DNA from 4 places in the Paenibacillus sp. FSL H7-0690 genome. Region 4 is predicted to be linked to each of the others. Evidence: riboswitches for the same ligand, from Rfam matches in the RefSeq annotation. Region 4 holds a riboswitch; each other region holds the start of a gene.

Region 1 (4,005 bases), 1.6 Mb from region 4:
CAGCACGATTTTGGGCAAAAGACCAAAGCCGAACCAGATAATGAGCAGGGGTCCGAGCGCGATGGAGGGAACATTTTGACTCAGAATAATAAGTGGATAAAAAGCCCGTCTAGCCCAAGGCAAAAGATGCAAAAGCAAAGCAACGATCAGGCCTACCCCCGTACCAATGGGAAAACCAATTAAAGTGAGCCGCAGCGTAGCCATCGTATGAGCCCAAAGACCAGAAGCGTTACTGGTGGATTCACGGGCAATATCAGCTGGACTCGGCAGAATCCAGGATTCAATATGAAATACAGATACAGATAGCTGCCATACGGTTAAAAAGAAGACGACCGCCACAAGGGGCGGCCATATTAGCTTCCAGGTCGATCTCACGGCCGATATTTCTCCGTCAGTTTATCCATGCTGATTCCGTTAGGATTATGAGCGATTTTGATCTGCGAAATTACGCTTGGACTGCCTGCTTCGATCAACGCCTCCTGCATCTGACGCACAACCTCCAGCAGCTCGCTAAGCTCACCTTCCATTGTGGTTTCCAGCGGATTCACTTGATGTTTAACACCGGATTTCTGAATGACCTCAATCGCTTTATCTACGTATGGGATGGAATCCTCATTGTTCGGAGTTTTTGGAATTACTTGAATGCTTAGTAGGGTGTTAGCCACAATAATCAATCCTCTCATTTTATAAGGTAAGTTCAAAAAGCCAACTTTGATAACGAAGTAATTCATTACAATTGTTGTTTACTCCGCCGGTAAAAAATCATTACTGAATGCACTAGCAGCATCCAGCGGTTTATCCAGCAACTTCAGATCATACATCCAGTCGCCGTAATTTTGCCAGACCTCGGTTTTTTGCTCGCCCCAGCGGGCAGCATCGTCCTTGTATTTTGGGCTAAGCCATTTTTGGCTAGCTAGGACAAGGTCGGCGTCCAGGTCAGGAACGGCCTTCGATAACATACCGGCAGCCTCTTCCGGATGATCTATGGCATATTGATAACCTTTTGATGTGGCTTTCATGAAGGCCTTCACCAGATCAGGATGATCTGCAATTTGCTTCTCACTCGTCGTCAGCACAGGCGTGTAATAATCGAGCTGCGGCGCATAATCCTTTAAGTACAGCATATCCAATGGCTCGCCACGCAACTCAGCCTCAACACCAGTCCAAGCGTAGAAAATCCAGGCGAAATCAATGTCACGTTTGACGGCGGTAAAATAATCAGCTTCACCGATACTGATCAGCTTCACCTTTTTCACATCGCCACCTTCAGGATCCATGATGGCTTTCATGGCTGCTTCTTCGGCCGGTGAGCCCCAGCCTCCGTAGGTTTTACCTTCGAAATCCTTTGGTGATTTAATATTGCGATCTACTGGAGCGGCGAATCCCGACGTATTATGCTGAATAATAGCTGCTATCGAGACAAGGGGTACGCCTTGTAGACGGGCTAGTGTTAATCCTTCTTGGGCGCTGATGCCAAATGCAGCTTCGCCAGAAGTAACCATAGTATCAGAACCCGCTGCGCCTGGCTGAACGATCTCGACGTCCAGACCTTCTTCAGCGTAGTAACCAAGATCCTTAGCTACGTATAGACCGGTATGATTCGTGTTCGGTGTCCAGTCGAGTGCGACTTTAACTTTGGTGAGCTCTTTTGGAGCATCCGTCCCAGCCGCAGCAGTTGGATCAGTAGCATTTGCTTTGTTTCCGGCTGTATTCCCATTGTTGCTGCCGCATCCGGCAATGGCAAGAATGAGTACACAGGTGAGGCACAACGTAAGTGCTTTTTTAAGGTGCATGTCTTCTTCTCTCCTTAAAGGTTACAAGAATCCCGTCTTCACAACATGAACCGTAAAGTGTAGTATGTACGTTTTTCTACATCTTTTAGTGATCTTACAAAAAAAGCGCCCCGAGTGATCGGGACGCTGGCTTGGCGCAAGGTTAGTTAAGGTCACAGGGACCAGAACCAATTGGCGATTCCTACGCTGGCATTATCCAGATCAGGTATAAGGGTCAGTATCTTGTGGGATACAATCTCAGCCGGCCAATTCCAGCACCCCTGGTTCTATGAAGTTAACGGGTATTTCTATGTGCAATATAAGTAAGTATAAGTTTTGTACCCATACTTTATATCTTATATTTCTCGCATACGGTGTATTATAGACGGCTGTACTCGGAATGTCTAGTAGTGCACTCCTGAATTTTTCCAATCCAGTAGTTTCTTTTTTGCTAGTCTAGATCTTTATATTTTTTGCGGTGACGCCGTTTAAGCTCACTAACCAGCGCCCCTAGCGTGAGGACAACGCTGATCAGAATCCCGCTCATGATCACGAAGAGGGCAAGAAATTCAAAGGGAGAATAACCAATCATTTTACTCCATTGAATCTTTCCATCCAGATCGTCAATGACCTGATTCATGCCGTAAATCCCGCTTACTACCGTAAATACAGTAAGAATCATCAGCAGATTATCCCGTCGCTTGGATTGAAACTTATCCTGATACTGAAACAGGTCATTTAAAGTTTCTTTCACTTCCTCGAACAAAGCGTCGTTTCCGTATACTTTACGCAGCTGAAGAAATATCTCCCGGCCCTGCGACTGGGAAATCAACTCCAAGAAGTAGAACTTTGCCGAGAACTTATTAATGGAGTAGATTAGATTGTCTATTTCCTCATAATCATGATTAATCCGAAGTCGGGAGTGCATATTGGCTAGCTTTAGCAGAACGATTTTGTGGAAAATATTGAGTAAAAATCCGTAATAATATTGCCCGTACATCTGGTTGGCTAGACTAACAGCAATCTCCTGTTCAGCGCGGGTCATGCAGCAAAAGGTCTGCTCATTCATCATATAATACGTGTCTGGACCCCAGCGATTATAGGAGTGTTCATGACAATAGTTCGCAATATATGCTGGATCGCTGGCACTGGCATAGGGCTTTCCGTTCAGATCAATTCCATCAAGCTGTGAGGCACGATAGCGCAGATTTACACTAATCTCATCAGAGCTTTCTTCATTCTGAAAGCCATAAAAAGCTTGCACCTGCATTCTTTCATCTACGAAAAAAGGAAGGGTCTCGAAATAAGCCCCATTGATATCCGATTGATCCAGATATGGCTCCAGTCCATCCACCAAATTTCGGAAGACAAAATCCTCTACCATCTCATAGGTCTGTTCCCCGCAATGAATATAAGTGTAATCATCCTGTATGAAGGTATTCTCTAGCGCACGGAAACGATCCGCGAATTCTAGGGCAATACTAAAGGGAATTGAATCCCCCTCCAGTTGGACACGTATCGTCACGAATCCAAGCTGAAAAGGACATATGAATATATCCGTCGAGAGAATTTTGAAAAATATAGATTGCTGCGGAATCTCCAGAATGCAGTCGAGATTATTTACTCTGGAAAAACGGCGAAACGAGTCGGCATCCTTCCTGCGTGGAAAAAGGACATGTGCAGCAAACGGTAAATAGGTGCGCTCCATTCGTTCATGGGAAACACAGTAGCCATCTCCGTAGTAGGCAGCTTCAAGCTCTTTATTATCCAGAAAAAAACGTGTGAAGCCGTCGTCCTGTAATTGCTGGATAAGCTGCTTAGAATCGCCCTTTTTTATAGAAAAGGGAAATATAAACTGCATGAGCGCAGTATGTAACAAAGGCTCAGTTGAAGACTCATTCATTCATCGTCCATCCTTGTGCTCAGAATATGCTTATAGATCACATTACCCTAAAAGGATAACGTTGATACTGTTCTAAATACGGGAACTCTTTCCTTTCACCGCTTGCATGGATTGGAACCTCCATGCGGCAATGCTTAGCAGAAACAAGAAGGCGGCAAAAGCGGCCAGTAATCCGGCTGTTTGTGCCACTTCTAAATGGTCCATAGACCAGCCCATAAACAGAGGTAGCAAAGCACCGCCAACACCTCCGGAAGCAATCATAATGCTGGGTGTTGACTCTTCGGTGCCAGGCAGCATTTTGCTGGAGAAGACTAAAGCAATGGAGAAAAT
Region 2 (4,005 bases), 2.9 Mb from region 4:
CAATCATCCGGGTGTAGTTGGCTGGCAAATTGATAATGAGCTCAACTGTGAGATCAGTGAATTTTATTCGGAGAGTGACCATAAGGCTTTCCGGGAATGGCTACAGCAGAAATATGTTACACTTGAGCATTTGAACGAGGCTTGGGGAGCTGTTTTTTGGAATCAAAGCTATAGTGACTGGTCTCAGGTCTATCTTCCACGTCCGACTCCAGTACCGAAGCAACCCAATCCTCATCAGGCATTGGATGAAAAACGGTTTATTTCGGACAATACAAATTCTTTTGCCAAAAACCAAGCGGATATCATCCGTAAACTTGCCCCTAAGCAGTGGGTAACCACGAACGGTCTGTTCGGGCATCTCGATAGCCATGAAATGACGGATGAACTGTTGGATTTCTTCAGCTATGATTCCTATCCTCAGTTCTCTACTATTTTTTATGACCCGAATGAGCGGAATCCGCTGAATGATAGAGGCTGGGGACTGTCGTTATCTGTTGTTCGTTCGATATCCCCGAATTTCTGCATTATGGAGCAGCAGTCGGGCCCGGGTGGCTGGGTGAACCGGATGGATATGCCTTCTCCAAAGCCCGGGCAGATGCGGTTATGGACCTATCAGTCGATCGCTCATGGAGCAGATATGGTGTTATATTTCCGCTGGCGGACAGCTACGATGGGCAATGAAATTTATTGGCATGGAATCAATGACTATCATAATCAGCCTAACCGGAGAGTGCGGGAAGCGGGGCAGATCGGTCAGGAGCTGGCAGCAGCAGGTCATGCGTTTGTCGGTACTCGTAATCAGGCTAACATTGCTATTGTTCGTGATTATGACAATGAGTGGGATGGAGAATACGATGTTTGGCATGGCCCGTTTATGTGGAAGAGCAATAAGGAGTGGTACAAGGCGCTTCAGCGGAAGCATATCCCGAATGACGTACTCTATTTACGCAAAAAAACAACGCTGGAGGAGCTTGCAAGGTACGACGTGCTTATCTATCCTCACCCAGCGATTATGACAGATGAGACAGCAGCACTGCTGGATGAATATGTTCAGCAAGGCGGCAAACTGATCTTCGGCTGTAGAACCGGCTATAAGGATGAGCGCGGACAATGTTATATGCGTCCTTTCCCAGGTGCTGCTAAGGATCTATGCGGGATCACAGTTGAAGAATTCACAATGGTTAAGGGCAGTCGTCAGCCAACAACAATTAGCTGGTCGGGCGTGACCGAAGTCGTTACAGGAGCAGATGACTTTAATGATATTCTCAAAATAGAGGAAGCTTCGGTTGAAGTGATGGCGGTCTACGCCTCTGATTATTATGCGGGAAAACCGGCGGTAACTAGAAATCGTCGCGGCAAGGGTGAGGTTTGGTATTACGGAGCCGTATTTAATGAACAGGCAGCGGCTGAGATCATAAATTTAATTGATCTACAATCACCAGCAGATTGGCTGGAGCTCCCAGAAGAGGTAGAACTGCAAGTCCGTACCGGAGCTTCTTCCAGTTATGCTTTTTTGCTTAATTATAGTGAGACTCCTGTCACGATCCATCTTCATGAGACCAAAACAGATTTACTGAGCGGCACAACATTGTCGGGCGAGGTGCTTCTGGAAGGATTTGGGGTATTGGTGTTAAACTAACGTATACATTGATCTCACATTTGAGTAGATTTGGATAATTTTCTCTTTTCGGTTATACTTTGAAGTAGCAATTATATAGTCACGGGAGCTTGGTGGGACCAGGCTGAGAGGATAGTTATAACTATCGACCGTCAAACCTGATCTGGATAATGCCAGCGGAGGAAATGGAGTTCTATTTCTATTTGTCTACTCTAAGGCCGCATCTTATACAGATGTGGCCTTTTCTATTTGTGGGGGAGTAGACCGTCTCCGCTTGATCAAATCACCTTATAGGAGGAATTGAGATGACAAGCGAATTGAACAACGATCCAATCAATCTATCAGCTTTTCCAGCAAGTCAAAAAGTGTATGTAAAGGGTTCACGGCCTGATATTCAGGTGCCTATGCGGGAGATCTCACTTAGTCCAACTGCGGGCATAGACGGCGAAGAGGAGAATGCCCCAATTCATGTCTATGACACAAGCGGGGCTTACACGGATGCTAATATTCATACTGATATTCGTCAGGGGTTAGAGCCCAATCGTCTAAGCTGGATTGAGGAACGAGGGGATGCGGAAGCGTACGAAGGAAGAACCATGAAGCCTGAAGATAACGGGAATGCAACGGGAAAAGCTGTGGCGGAAGTGTTTCCAGCGCTCCATAGAAAACCTTTGCGAGCGAAAAAGGGGCGTAATGTCTCTCAAATGCATTATGCACGCAAAGGGATTATTACTTCGGAAATGGAATACGTTGCGATTCGTGAGAATGTGGCACCGGAATTTGTAAGAGATGAAGTAGCCCGCGGCCGCGCCATCATTCCAGCGAATATCAATCATCCAGAGAGTGAACCAATGATTATTGGACGCAATTTTTTAGTGAAGATCAATGCCAATATAGGAAATTCCGCAGTATCCTCATCCATAGAGGAAGAGGTAGAGAAGATGAGATGGGCCACCCGCTGGGGTGCAGATAATATAATGGATCTCTCAACAGGTAAAAACATTCATACGACACGCGAGTGGATCATCCGTAATTCTCCTGTTCCTATTGGAACGGTGCCTATCTATCAAGCGTTGGAAAAAGTGAATGGGAAAGCGGAAGATTTAACGTGGGAAGTATACCGTGATACGCTCATTGAGCAAGCGGAGCAAGGGGTTGATTATTTTACCATTCATGCGGGGGTTCTGCTTCGTTATATCCCGTTGACTGCACAACGTATGACAGGCATTGTTTCAAGAGGTGGCTCCATCATGGCGGCATGGTGTCTTGCGCATCATCAAGAGAACTTTTTATATACACATTTTGAAGAGATATGTGAAATCATGAAGCTGTACGATGTTTCTTTTTCCCTAGGCGATGGATTACGTCCGGGTTCGATTGCTGATGCGAATGATGAAGCACAATTTGCCGAGTTAGAGACGTTAGGTGAATTAACAGCTATAGCTTGGAGTCATGATGTACAGGTGATGGTAGAGGGTCCAGGACATGTGCCGATGCACTTGATTAAAGAGAATATGGATAAGCAACTTGAAACTTGTAACGAAGCCCCTTTTTATACATTAGGTCCACTGACTACAGATATTGCGCCTGGTTATGATCATATTACCTCTGCTATAGGTGCAGCGATGATTGGTTGGTTCGGTACAGCTATGTTATGTTACGTAACTCCGAAGGAACATCTTGGCCTGCCTAATAAGGAAGATGTACGTATAGGGGTCATTACTTATAAAATAGCGGCTCATGCCGCAGATTTGGCGAAAGGGCATAAAGGAGCACAAGACCGGGATAATGCTCTTTCGAAAGCCCGTTTTGAATTTCGTTGGCGTGATCAATTTCATTTATCGTTAGATCCTGAGCGAGCGCTCGAATATCATGATGAGACATTGCCTGCGGAAGGCGCTAAAACAGCTCATTTCTGTTCCATGTGCGGGCCGAAATTTTGCAGTATGAAGATCTCTCATAATATCCGGAATACGACGAGAATTGAATCAGGAATGCAAGAGAAGGCGCAAGAGTTTCTCCAAGGCGGGAGCCTTATTTATAGATAACTTTTTCTGCTAAAAAGAAATATCTAAAAGAAGTCGTCATTGGCGGCTTCTTCTTTTATACTTTGAATAGATAGGAGTTGATGAATTGGAAGCGATTCGTTCAGAGGAAGCCATTTTAGAGGATTTAAGTAATAGTTTCTATCATTTTTTTGGATTGAAAGTCCTTCATGCTACCCCAATAAAACGTGGCTGGTTAAATCTTAAATGGAAAATCATAACGGATTCAGGACCATTTCTACTTAAACAATACAACAAAAAAAGATATAAATTGTATAACCCAGAAGAGCTGAGCTTCGCCTTTTCTCAACAGAAAAGATTGTATCTACAGGGACTCCCATG
Region 3 (4,005 bases), 740 kb from region 4:
TGCCCACGAGTCATCCCGACTGAGAAGGCAGCTTCCCACTGGCCTTTATGTATCGACAGGATAGCAGCGCGTACGATTTCCGATGAATAAGCCCCTACGCTAAGGGTAAATCCAATGGTGGCGGCAATGAAAGGGTCGAGTACAATACCAACAGCCGGCAAACCATAAAATATAATAAATAGCTGCACTAACAACGGGGTTCCCCGAATGACCCATACATAAAAACGGGCGATTAGCTTCGGAATTACCCACGGTGAAAGACGTGCCAACGCGGTTAGGATCGCCAAAATCAATCCAAGCACAAAGGAAAGTAGCGCCAACGGAATGGTAAAAGCCACCCCGGCTTTAAGCAGGGGTAGCAGTGTATCTAAGAAAATTTGTATTTTGCGGTCATCCATTATTCAGACATCCTTTTTAGCTTCTAGGCTTAATTAGCCTTGCTAGCCTTGTATTATTTTGAAACGTCAGCTCCAAAGTATTTCTCGGAAATTTTCAAGTACGTTCCATCACTTTTCATCTCTTTAATCGCATCACTGACCGCATTCACCAGCTCATCATTGCCTTTCAGGAATACCGCGGCACTTTGTGAGCCTTCAGGAATCTCATCAACCACTTTAATTTTTGCATCTGGTTTTTGTTTTTTCAGATCCAGATAAGACAAGCCATCATTCACAGTTGCATCAATACGTCCCGAAGTCAGCAGGTCCATCGCTTGATTGAAACCGTCCGTAGCTACGATTTCAGCACCGTTCTCACGAGCGATGTCGGATAAGTTACTGGTCAGGGATTGTCCGGCTTTTTTACCCTTTAGATCAGCAAAGGTCTTAATATCCTCATTGTTTTCGCTCACGATCAATACTGCCTTGGATACAATATAGGGTTCAGAGAAATCATATTTCACTTTGCGATCTTCGTTAATGGAAACTTCATTAAAAATGACATCAAACCGTTTCGCATCCATCCCAGCAAAAATACCATCCCACTGAGTTTCAAAAAATTCAGCTTCAACACCTAAACGTTTGGCTACTTCTTCGGCAATTTCCACGTCAAAACCCGTCAATTTCCCCGCAGTGTCATGATAAGTAAAAGGTGCATAAGTCCCTTCTGTACCTATCCGCAATTTGCCGCTGGCCTTCACAGCCTCCAAACTGTTTTGCGCTGAAGATGCTGCTCCACCATTCGTTCCAGCTGTTGGTTCAGCAGCCGTATTGGTATTCGAATTATTGCCGCAAGCCGCTACAAGAACCACGGTTAACGCCAATATAATAGTTAAACTCCATTTTTTCATTATTAAATCCCCTCTCTCTATCCGGTTTTTTTCCGGTAAATTGAATAGTACACTGCCATCACATGATCGTCAATACTTTTTTCCGATTATATACATCGGAATTGTAATATTAACTAGATTTCTACTTATATCTTACCCAATCTTGGATTAATCCTTCACTTCTTTCTCTCTTTACTTCTCAGAAAGATATGGTATATTTATAAACAAATTAATATGGACCTGTTATTTCACTAGGGGAGTCGGCCGACTGAGACGGAGCTTCAAGCTCCGGACCCTTGGAACCTGATCTGGATCATACCAGCGGAGGGAAGTGGAGCAGAATTTTCATCAAGCATGTTAAGTGTTATTATGCAGAATGAACTTTTTGACCCATTCATTTCCTCTGGAAATGGATGGGTCTTTATTTGTTTAGACGCTCCACAAAAATATTAGGAGGTTAGATCATCACGACCATTTTATCTATTCAAGGCCTAACCTACTCTTTTCCGGAAACTGAACAACCCCCTGTATTCGCAAATCTATCCATGGATATCAGGCAAGGGGAATTCGTCTCCGTAGTAGGTGCTAGCGGATGCGGGAAAAGCACATTTTTCAAAACGGTTGCCGGTTTACTCGAACCTACTCATGGAAAAATAAAACTCCCTACGCTCCCCTCAACCGCTAGTCGTTTAGGTCAGATCGCTTATATGCCTCAGCAGGATTTATTGCTGCCTTGGAGAACAGTGCTCGACAACTGCCTTTTGCCCTGGGAGATCAAGCCCAGATTTAGTAAACAGAAAACGATCACTCAGATTCGGGAAATGTTGGCCCGCTTCGGCTTAACAGATGTAGAGAAGGCTTATCCCCATGAACTTTCGGGAGGTATGAAACAGCGAGTAGCATTTCTGCGCACCTTAGTGGCTGGAGGCGGAAGTGGTCTTATGCTGCTGGATGAGCCCTTTGGCGCTCTCGATGCCATGACCAAACGTGAGATACACCGTTGGCTGTTGAAGTTATGGGGTGAACTGAATCAGACGATTATGCTCATCACTCATGATCTGGAAGAAGCCCTATTGCTCAGTGACCGGATTTATTTATTATCTGGCGGTGCGCACAGCGAATTACAGGAGATCATTGTCGATCTACCAAAACCAAGACATTATAAGATGAACTATGAACCCCGGTTTATAGCACTACGGGCAGAGTTGGAGCGAAGATTGCATGCAACCTATACCTTTTAAAAAACATCTAGACAACTATGGTCCCTTCCTTCTTCTGGTACTGCTCATTCTTGTAATCTGGGAGTCAGCTGTTCGCCTTCACTTGATTCCAGCCTTTATTCTCCCTGCACCTTCATCTATTGGCATCGCATTGATCGAGCACAGGCAATTATTATTTGGACAGCATTTATTGGCGACGTTACAGGAGATACTGGTGGGTTTTGTCCTTTCTGTGATTTTTGGTGTATTGCTGGGCATTGGAATGTTCCTGTTTCGCCCCGTAGAAAAGGCCATCTATCCCTTCCTTATCATTAGCCAGACGGTCCCATTAATTGCGCTATCCCCCATTTTTATTATGTGGTTCGGATATACGCTGTGGAGCAAAGTGGCTGTGGTGTTTTTGACGGCTTTTTTTCCAGTCGTAGTGAGTACATATGATGGACTTCGTACAAGTGGCCAGACTTACAAGGACTTATTATTAACATTTGGTGCAAACCGCTGGCAGCTGCTTGTCAAAACCCAAATTCCACTGGCATTGCCTGCTTTTTTCTCTGGCTTAAAGCTGTCCATTGTATACTGCGTCATCGGAGCTACTATCGGGGAATGGCTCGGCGGCAGTAAAGGACTCGGTTACTTCAGCCGCAGAATGGCCGGAAATATGCAGAGCGATGAAATGTTTGCGGCTGTATTTCTGCTGTCCGCGCTTGGTGTTGTACTTTTTCTGGCGATAGCTTTACTCGAACAATTATTTTTAAAGAAAAGAGGATCTAACCAATGAATCAATTAAAATCCCCACAACGAGGACTTATTTCTGTATTTCTAGTATGCACACTTTTGCTCTTAAGCAGCTGCGGGAAGGCAGACAAGCTAAATAGCAACTCCCAAACCGGTTCCTCCAACACCGAAAATAAGCAGTCACACAAACTGACGATTATGCTTGATTGGTATCCCAATGTCGTTCATTCCTTTCTATACGCTGCGCAACAGCAAGGTTTTTTCCAAGAGGAAGGTTTGGATGTCGAGATCAAAATGCCTGCGGACAGCAATGACGCCCTAAAGCTTGTAGCAGCAAATCAAATTGATCTAGCGCTCAGCTATCAGCCTCAGGTACTTATGGCACGCGGCGAGAAAATTCCTGTACGTTCGATTGCAGCTATCGTGCGGCATCCACTGAATCATCTGATGGTTCCTCAGGCAGGCAGTATTCATAGTCCCAAAGAGCTCGCAGGAAAACAAATCGGCTATTCCTCCATTCCGCTCTATGAAGCAATGATTCGGACAATGATCCAGAGTGATGGAGGCGATCCTTCATCCGCCAAGCTGATTGACGTAGGTTTTGACCTTATCCCTGCGATCTCTACAGGACAAGTGGACGCAATAATGGGCGGGTTCATCAACCATGAACAACTGATCCTTGAAAAAGAGGGACATCCAGTCACCTCGCTTAATCCAACGGATTACGGAGTACCTGACTATTATGAGCTTGTGCTGGTGGCCAGCGAACAAGGATTGCAAAAT
Region 4 (4,005 bases):
TGACAGACTGATCTCGCAATCTGGATACCGATCCTGCAAATAGCGGGCATGCATGGCACTTTGGAATGCCTCTTGCCGCCAATCATACATCCCGAGCAACGTACCAATATTCACAGAACGAAAACCTGCCTGACAGCCGCGTTCAGGTGCATCCAGGCGATTCCGGTAGTTTCTTTTAGGCCCTTTAACATGCAGCTTTCTGTAAGTCTCCTGGTGGTACACCTCTTGGTATAGTGTTAATCCATCCACCCCTGCTTGAAGAAGCTCTTTATATTCTGCAGTTGATAGAGGATTTATCTCAATACTGACAGAGGAAAAAAATTCCCTGAGTACATCTACGCAATCCTTAATATATGAGACAGGATTCTCCCGGCGCGATTCACCAGTCAAAATGAGGATATGCCGCAGACCTGTAGCTGCAATCTTCTCAGCCTCCCTGCGGACCTCCTCCAAGGACAGCTTTTTGCGCGGAAAATCATAAATGGAGCTGAAGCTGCAGTAGGTACAATGATTCACACAAAAATCCGCAAGATACATCGGTGTGAACAGCTGCATCGAATAACCAAAATGTGCACGGGTCAGTCGCTGTGCAGCCAACGCCATCTCCTCTAGCAGCGGCGTTGCTGCCGGAGAGAGCAATGCCAGCAAATCATTTTCGTTCAGCTTGTCTTTTCCAAGCGCCCGCTTAACGTCATCCTCCCGGAACTCCTTCCACAGCTGCTCATAAGGATACTGCTCCAAGCGGGCCAGTGTGTCAAAAAAGCTCATGCTAATCTTCCCTCCTTTCGTGACCTATCAAATTCAGTTCAAAAATCCAGTCAACGGTGACGAAGCAAAAGCAACTTCTTCTACAGGACCGAGTCCTGCCAAATAAGCTTTGCGGCCAGCGGATATCGCCTCGCGGAACGCTTCCGCCATGACGAGCGGATTACGTGCCGTTGCAATAGCCGTATTAAGCAGAACAGCAGCGGCCCCCATCTCCATTGCTTCCGCCGCTTCCGAGGGCTTGCCAATCCCGGCGTCTACAATAATCGGCAAATTCACTTCTTCAATAAGAATACGCACAAGCTCCTTAGTGCGCAGGCCGCGATTCGTCCCGATCGGCGCACCAAGCGGCATCACAGCAGCAGCACCGGCATCTCTCAGACGTAAAGCAGCCGAAAGGTCCGGACTCATATATGGCAATACTACAAAACCCTCCGCTGCTAAAATCTCTGTAGCTCGTATGGTCTCCAGATTATCTGGAAGCAGGTATTTCTGATCATTGATCACTTCGATCTTGACCCAGTTCCCCAGTCCCGCAGCTCTTGCTAATCTTGCAATACGGACTGCCTCTTCCGCTGTACGCGCTCCTGAGGTATTAGGCAGAAGAGTCATGTGGCCGGGAATGTGGTTCATGATATTTTCTGCTCCACCTTGCGGGTCCACTCGGCGAAGCGCTACAGTAATCACCTGAGAACCAGAGCTTGCGATCACTTCGGGGATCAACGTATTCCGGCTATATTTTCCGGTTCCGATAAATAATCTACTGGTTAATTCGATGCCGCCAATATGTAACGGGTCATGCATGAAATTACCTCCCTTTGGTTCGTATAAATTTCTCAAAATTCTATACCGCTCCATCTCAACCCCCACCAACAAAGTGCACCAGTTCCAAACGATCATCCTCGCTCAGAGCAGTACTTTCATAATTCTCCTTACTGACAATTTCTCCATTCAGCTCAATGATCATCAGACAACCCGACCACTCAGGAAGACTGATCAAATCAGCTATAGTTTGAATACCACCAGAACACTCTGCGGATTTCCCGTTAATCAACAGCTTCATTCTGAATCACCCCCTTCGCCCATGCTGTTACCTCCAGGCTATGAATGAACCGCCTTATGAATAGCTTTGGCGGCCTCATAAGGATCATCCGCTCCGCAAATACCGGACATCACAGCAACTCCTGCCGCACCTTTCCTGATGATCTGCGCCGCATTAGCGGGGCTAATTCCGCCAATCGCAATTACAGGAATAGAGCTGGTCTTCACCGTTTCTGCAAGCAGCTCTAACCCACGTGCGGGCAGCCCTAACTTGCTATCCGAGGGAAATACATGACCAAACAAGCAATAATCAGCTCCCTGCTCTGAGGCATTTGCCGCTTCTTCCGGAGAATGAACCGATCTCCCCAGCCGAAGCTGAGGTGCAATTCGCCGGGCTGTAACCGGACTCAGACTGTGCCAAGCCAACTGAACCCCCGCGGCACCAGCTGCCAAGGCTACATCGATCCGGTCGCTGATTATCAGTTTGGTAGCGGGCATACCGGCAGCCAACAGCTCCTGTGCCGCAGCGAGCAGTTCGCATGCAGGACATTGCTTATCTCTCAGGTGAATATAATCGACCCATGTCTGCACCGTGACAGCTAGTTCAACAAAATGTCTCAGCTGTAGCTTGCCGTCTGATATTAGATGGATCTCAGCTTGCAACATCACGATCTCCTCTCTCACTTCCCTGTAGGTCAGTAAAAAACAAAAAAACTGCCCCCGTAAGGAAGGCAGTCAGAATCTGTATATAGACGGCACTACAAATAGCCCGATAACAGAAATTCGTTCTCCACTTCCCTACGCTGGTCTTAACCAGATCAGGTTCAAAGGGTCCGGAAATCCATTCCGTCTCAGCCAATCGGCACCCCTAGTGACATAAATATACAATTTTAAAATGCTAACGTGGTTTATAGTAACATATTTTTTTATTGAAATACACCCATTTATTCACATTAGCTGTTCTGATCTAACCGTTTACTACCTCGCCACCATTTACATGAATAACCTGTCCAGTCACATAACTGGAATCGTCAGAGGCCAGATATACATAGGCTGGTGCCAGCTCTTCTGGTTGTCCAGGCCGTTTCATAGGCTGTGTACCTCCAAACTCGCTAACCTGTTTTGCATCAAAGGTAGAGGGAATCAGCGGTGTCCAGATTGGACCTGGAGCAACACCGTTTACCCGTATGCCCTTCTCTGCCAGATTCGTGGACAAGGATCGTGTGAAGCTAAGAATAGCTCCTTTAGTTGATGAATAGTCCAGCAGCTGCGGGCTTCCGCGATAAGCGGTAATTGAAGTTGTATTTATAATGGTAGATCCTGCTTTTAAATGAGGCATAGCTGCTTTTGTTAAATAGAACATCGCAAATATATTCGTACGGAAAGTACGCTCAAGCTGCTCGGAAGTAATATCCTCGATCTTAGCTTGCGGATGTTGCTCTGCCGCGTTATTGATGAGAATATCAAGCTTTCCTAAGCCCTCCACCGTCTGTTTAATAAGATCTTTACAGAATTTCTCGTCACCGATATCACCTGGAATTAGGATACATTTGCGGCCTTCCTGCTCGACCTGACGTTTAGTTTCCTCTGCATCTGAGTGTTCATTAAGATATGAAATGACCACATCAGCGCCTTCTTTAGCAAAAAGCACAGCAACTGCACGCCCAATTCCGCTGTCTCCACCGGTAATTAACGCCGCCTTGTCTTGCAGTTTACCTGCTGCTTTATAATTTGCCGGCTCGTATTTGGGCAGCGGCGTCATTTCACTCTCAATCCCTGGCTGATGATACTGCTCCTGTGGGGGTAAGGTTTTTGTAGCTTGTTTATTGTTGCCTGACATCTTCCCTATCTCCTCTCGTTAAGCAAATTGATAGTTAACTGATCGTCTTAGGATGGCACAACTATGCACGTTTATACGCTGGGTTTGTCATTTTCTTAAATCGCTTTACGAATCTTACTTACCACAATGAAAGTAGATATAAACAACCGTGAGAGATATACTGCTGTAAGTGGAGAGGAATTCACTGCATACAAATAGACACAGCATCGCTGCTGTGCCTTGAATTGTTCACCCTGACTATTTTAGAGAAGAAACATGATTTTCTGCATTCACTTCATGTTCCAGCACCCACATAAAGTACAGAGCTTTGGCCGCTTTCTCCCGGGTCACTATAGCTTTAGGTTCTAGTTCTGTCCCAT

Evidence for each region. Region 4 has a riboswitch for thiamine pyrophosphate ahead of MHI32_RS09390 (thiamine phosphate synthase). Riboswitches for the same ligand answer to the same signal wherever they lie in the genome.
Region 1: another riboswitch for thiamine pyrophosphate. It lies ahead of MHI32_RS02465 (ABC transporter substrate-binding protein); the one in region 4 lies ahead of MHI32_RS09390 (thiamine phosphate synthase).
Region 2: another riboswitch for thiamine pyrophosphate. It lies ahead of thiC (phosphomethylpyrimidine synthase ThiC); the one in region 4 lies ahead of MHI32_RS09390 (thiamine phosphate synthase).
Region 3: another riboswitch for thiamine pyrophosphate. It lies ahead of MHI32_RS12735 (ABC transporter ATP-binding protein); the one in region 4 lies ahead of MHI32_RS09390 (thiamine phosphate synthase).

The regions. Positions count from the first base shown of each region.
Region 1 covers NZ_CP150281.1:528,938-532,942, forward strand. Annotated here, with positions in the region: gene MHI32_RS02455 (ABC transporter permease) at 1-375, opposite strand, end outside; gene MHI32_RS02460 (MTH1187 family thiamine-binding protein) at 372-665, opposite strand; gene MHI32_RS02465 (ABC transporter substrate-binding protein) at 744-1,793, opposite strand; TPP riboswitch at 1,955-2,065, opposite strand; gene MHI32_RS02470 (hypothetical protein) at 2,224-3,675, opposite strand; gene MHI32_RS02475 (MFS transporter) at 3,748-4,005, opposite strand, start outside.
Region 2 covers NZ_CP150281.1:6,186,417-6,190,421, reverse strand. Annotated here, with positions in the region: gene MHI32_RS27140 (beta-galactosidase) at 1-1,639, shown strand, start outside; TPP riboswitch at 1,711-1,823, shown strand; gene thiC (phosphomethylpyrimidine synthase ThiC) at 1,924-3,666, shown strand; gene MHI32_RS27130 (phosphotransferase) at 3,752-4,005, shown strand, end outside.
Region 3 covers NZ_CP150281.1:2,910,528-2,914,532, reverse strand. Annotated here, with positions in the region: gene MHI32_RS12745 (amino acid ABC transporter permease) at 1-398, opposite strand, end outside; gene MHI32_RS12740 (amino acid ABC transporter substrate-binding protein) at 452-1,288, opposite strand; TPP riboswitch at 1,511-1,614, shown strand; gene MHI32_RS12735 (ABC transporter ATP-binding protein) at 1,813-2,508, shown strand; gene MHI32_RS12730 (ABC transporter permease) at 2,489-3,265, shown strand; gene MHI32_RS12725 (ABC transporter substrate-binding protein) at 3,262-4,005, shown strand, end outside.
Region 4 covers NZ_CP150281.1:2,171,184-2,175,188, reverse strand. Annotated here, with positions in the region: gene thiH (2-iminoacetate synthase ThiH) at 1-768, opposite strand, end outside; gene MHI32_RS09400 (thiazole synthase) at 802-1,569, opposite strand; gene thiS (sulfur carrier protein ThiS) at 1,625-1,828, opposite strand; gene MHI32_RS09390 (thiamine phosphate synthase) at 1,867-2,472, opposite strand; TPP riboswitch at 2,585-2,686, opposite strand; gene MHI32_RS09385 (SDR family oxidoreductase) at 2,774-3,646, opposite strand; gene MHI32_RS09380 (GDSL-type esterase/lipase family protein) at 3,884-4,005, opposite strand, start outside.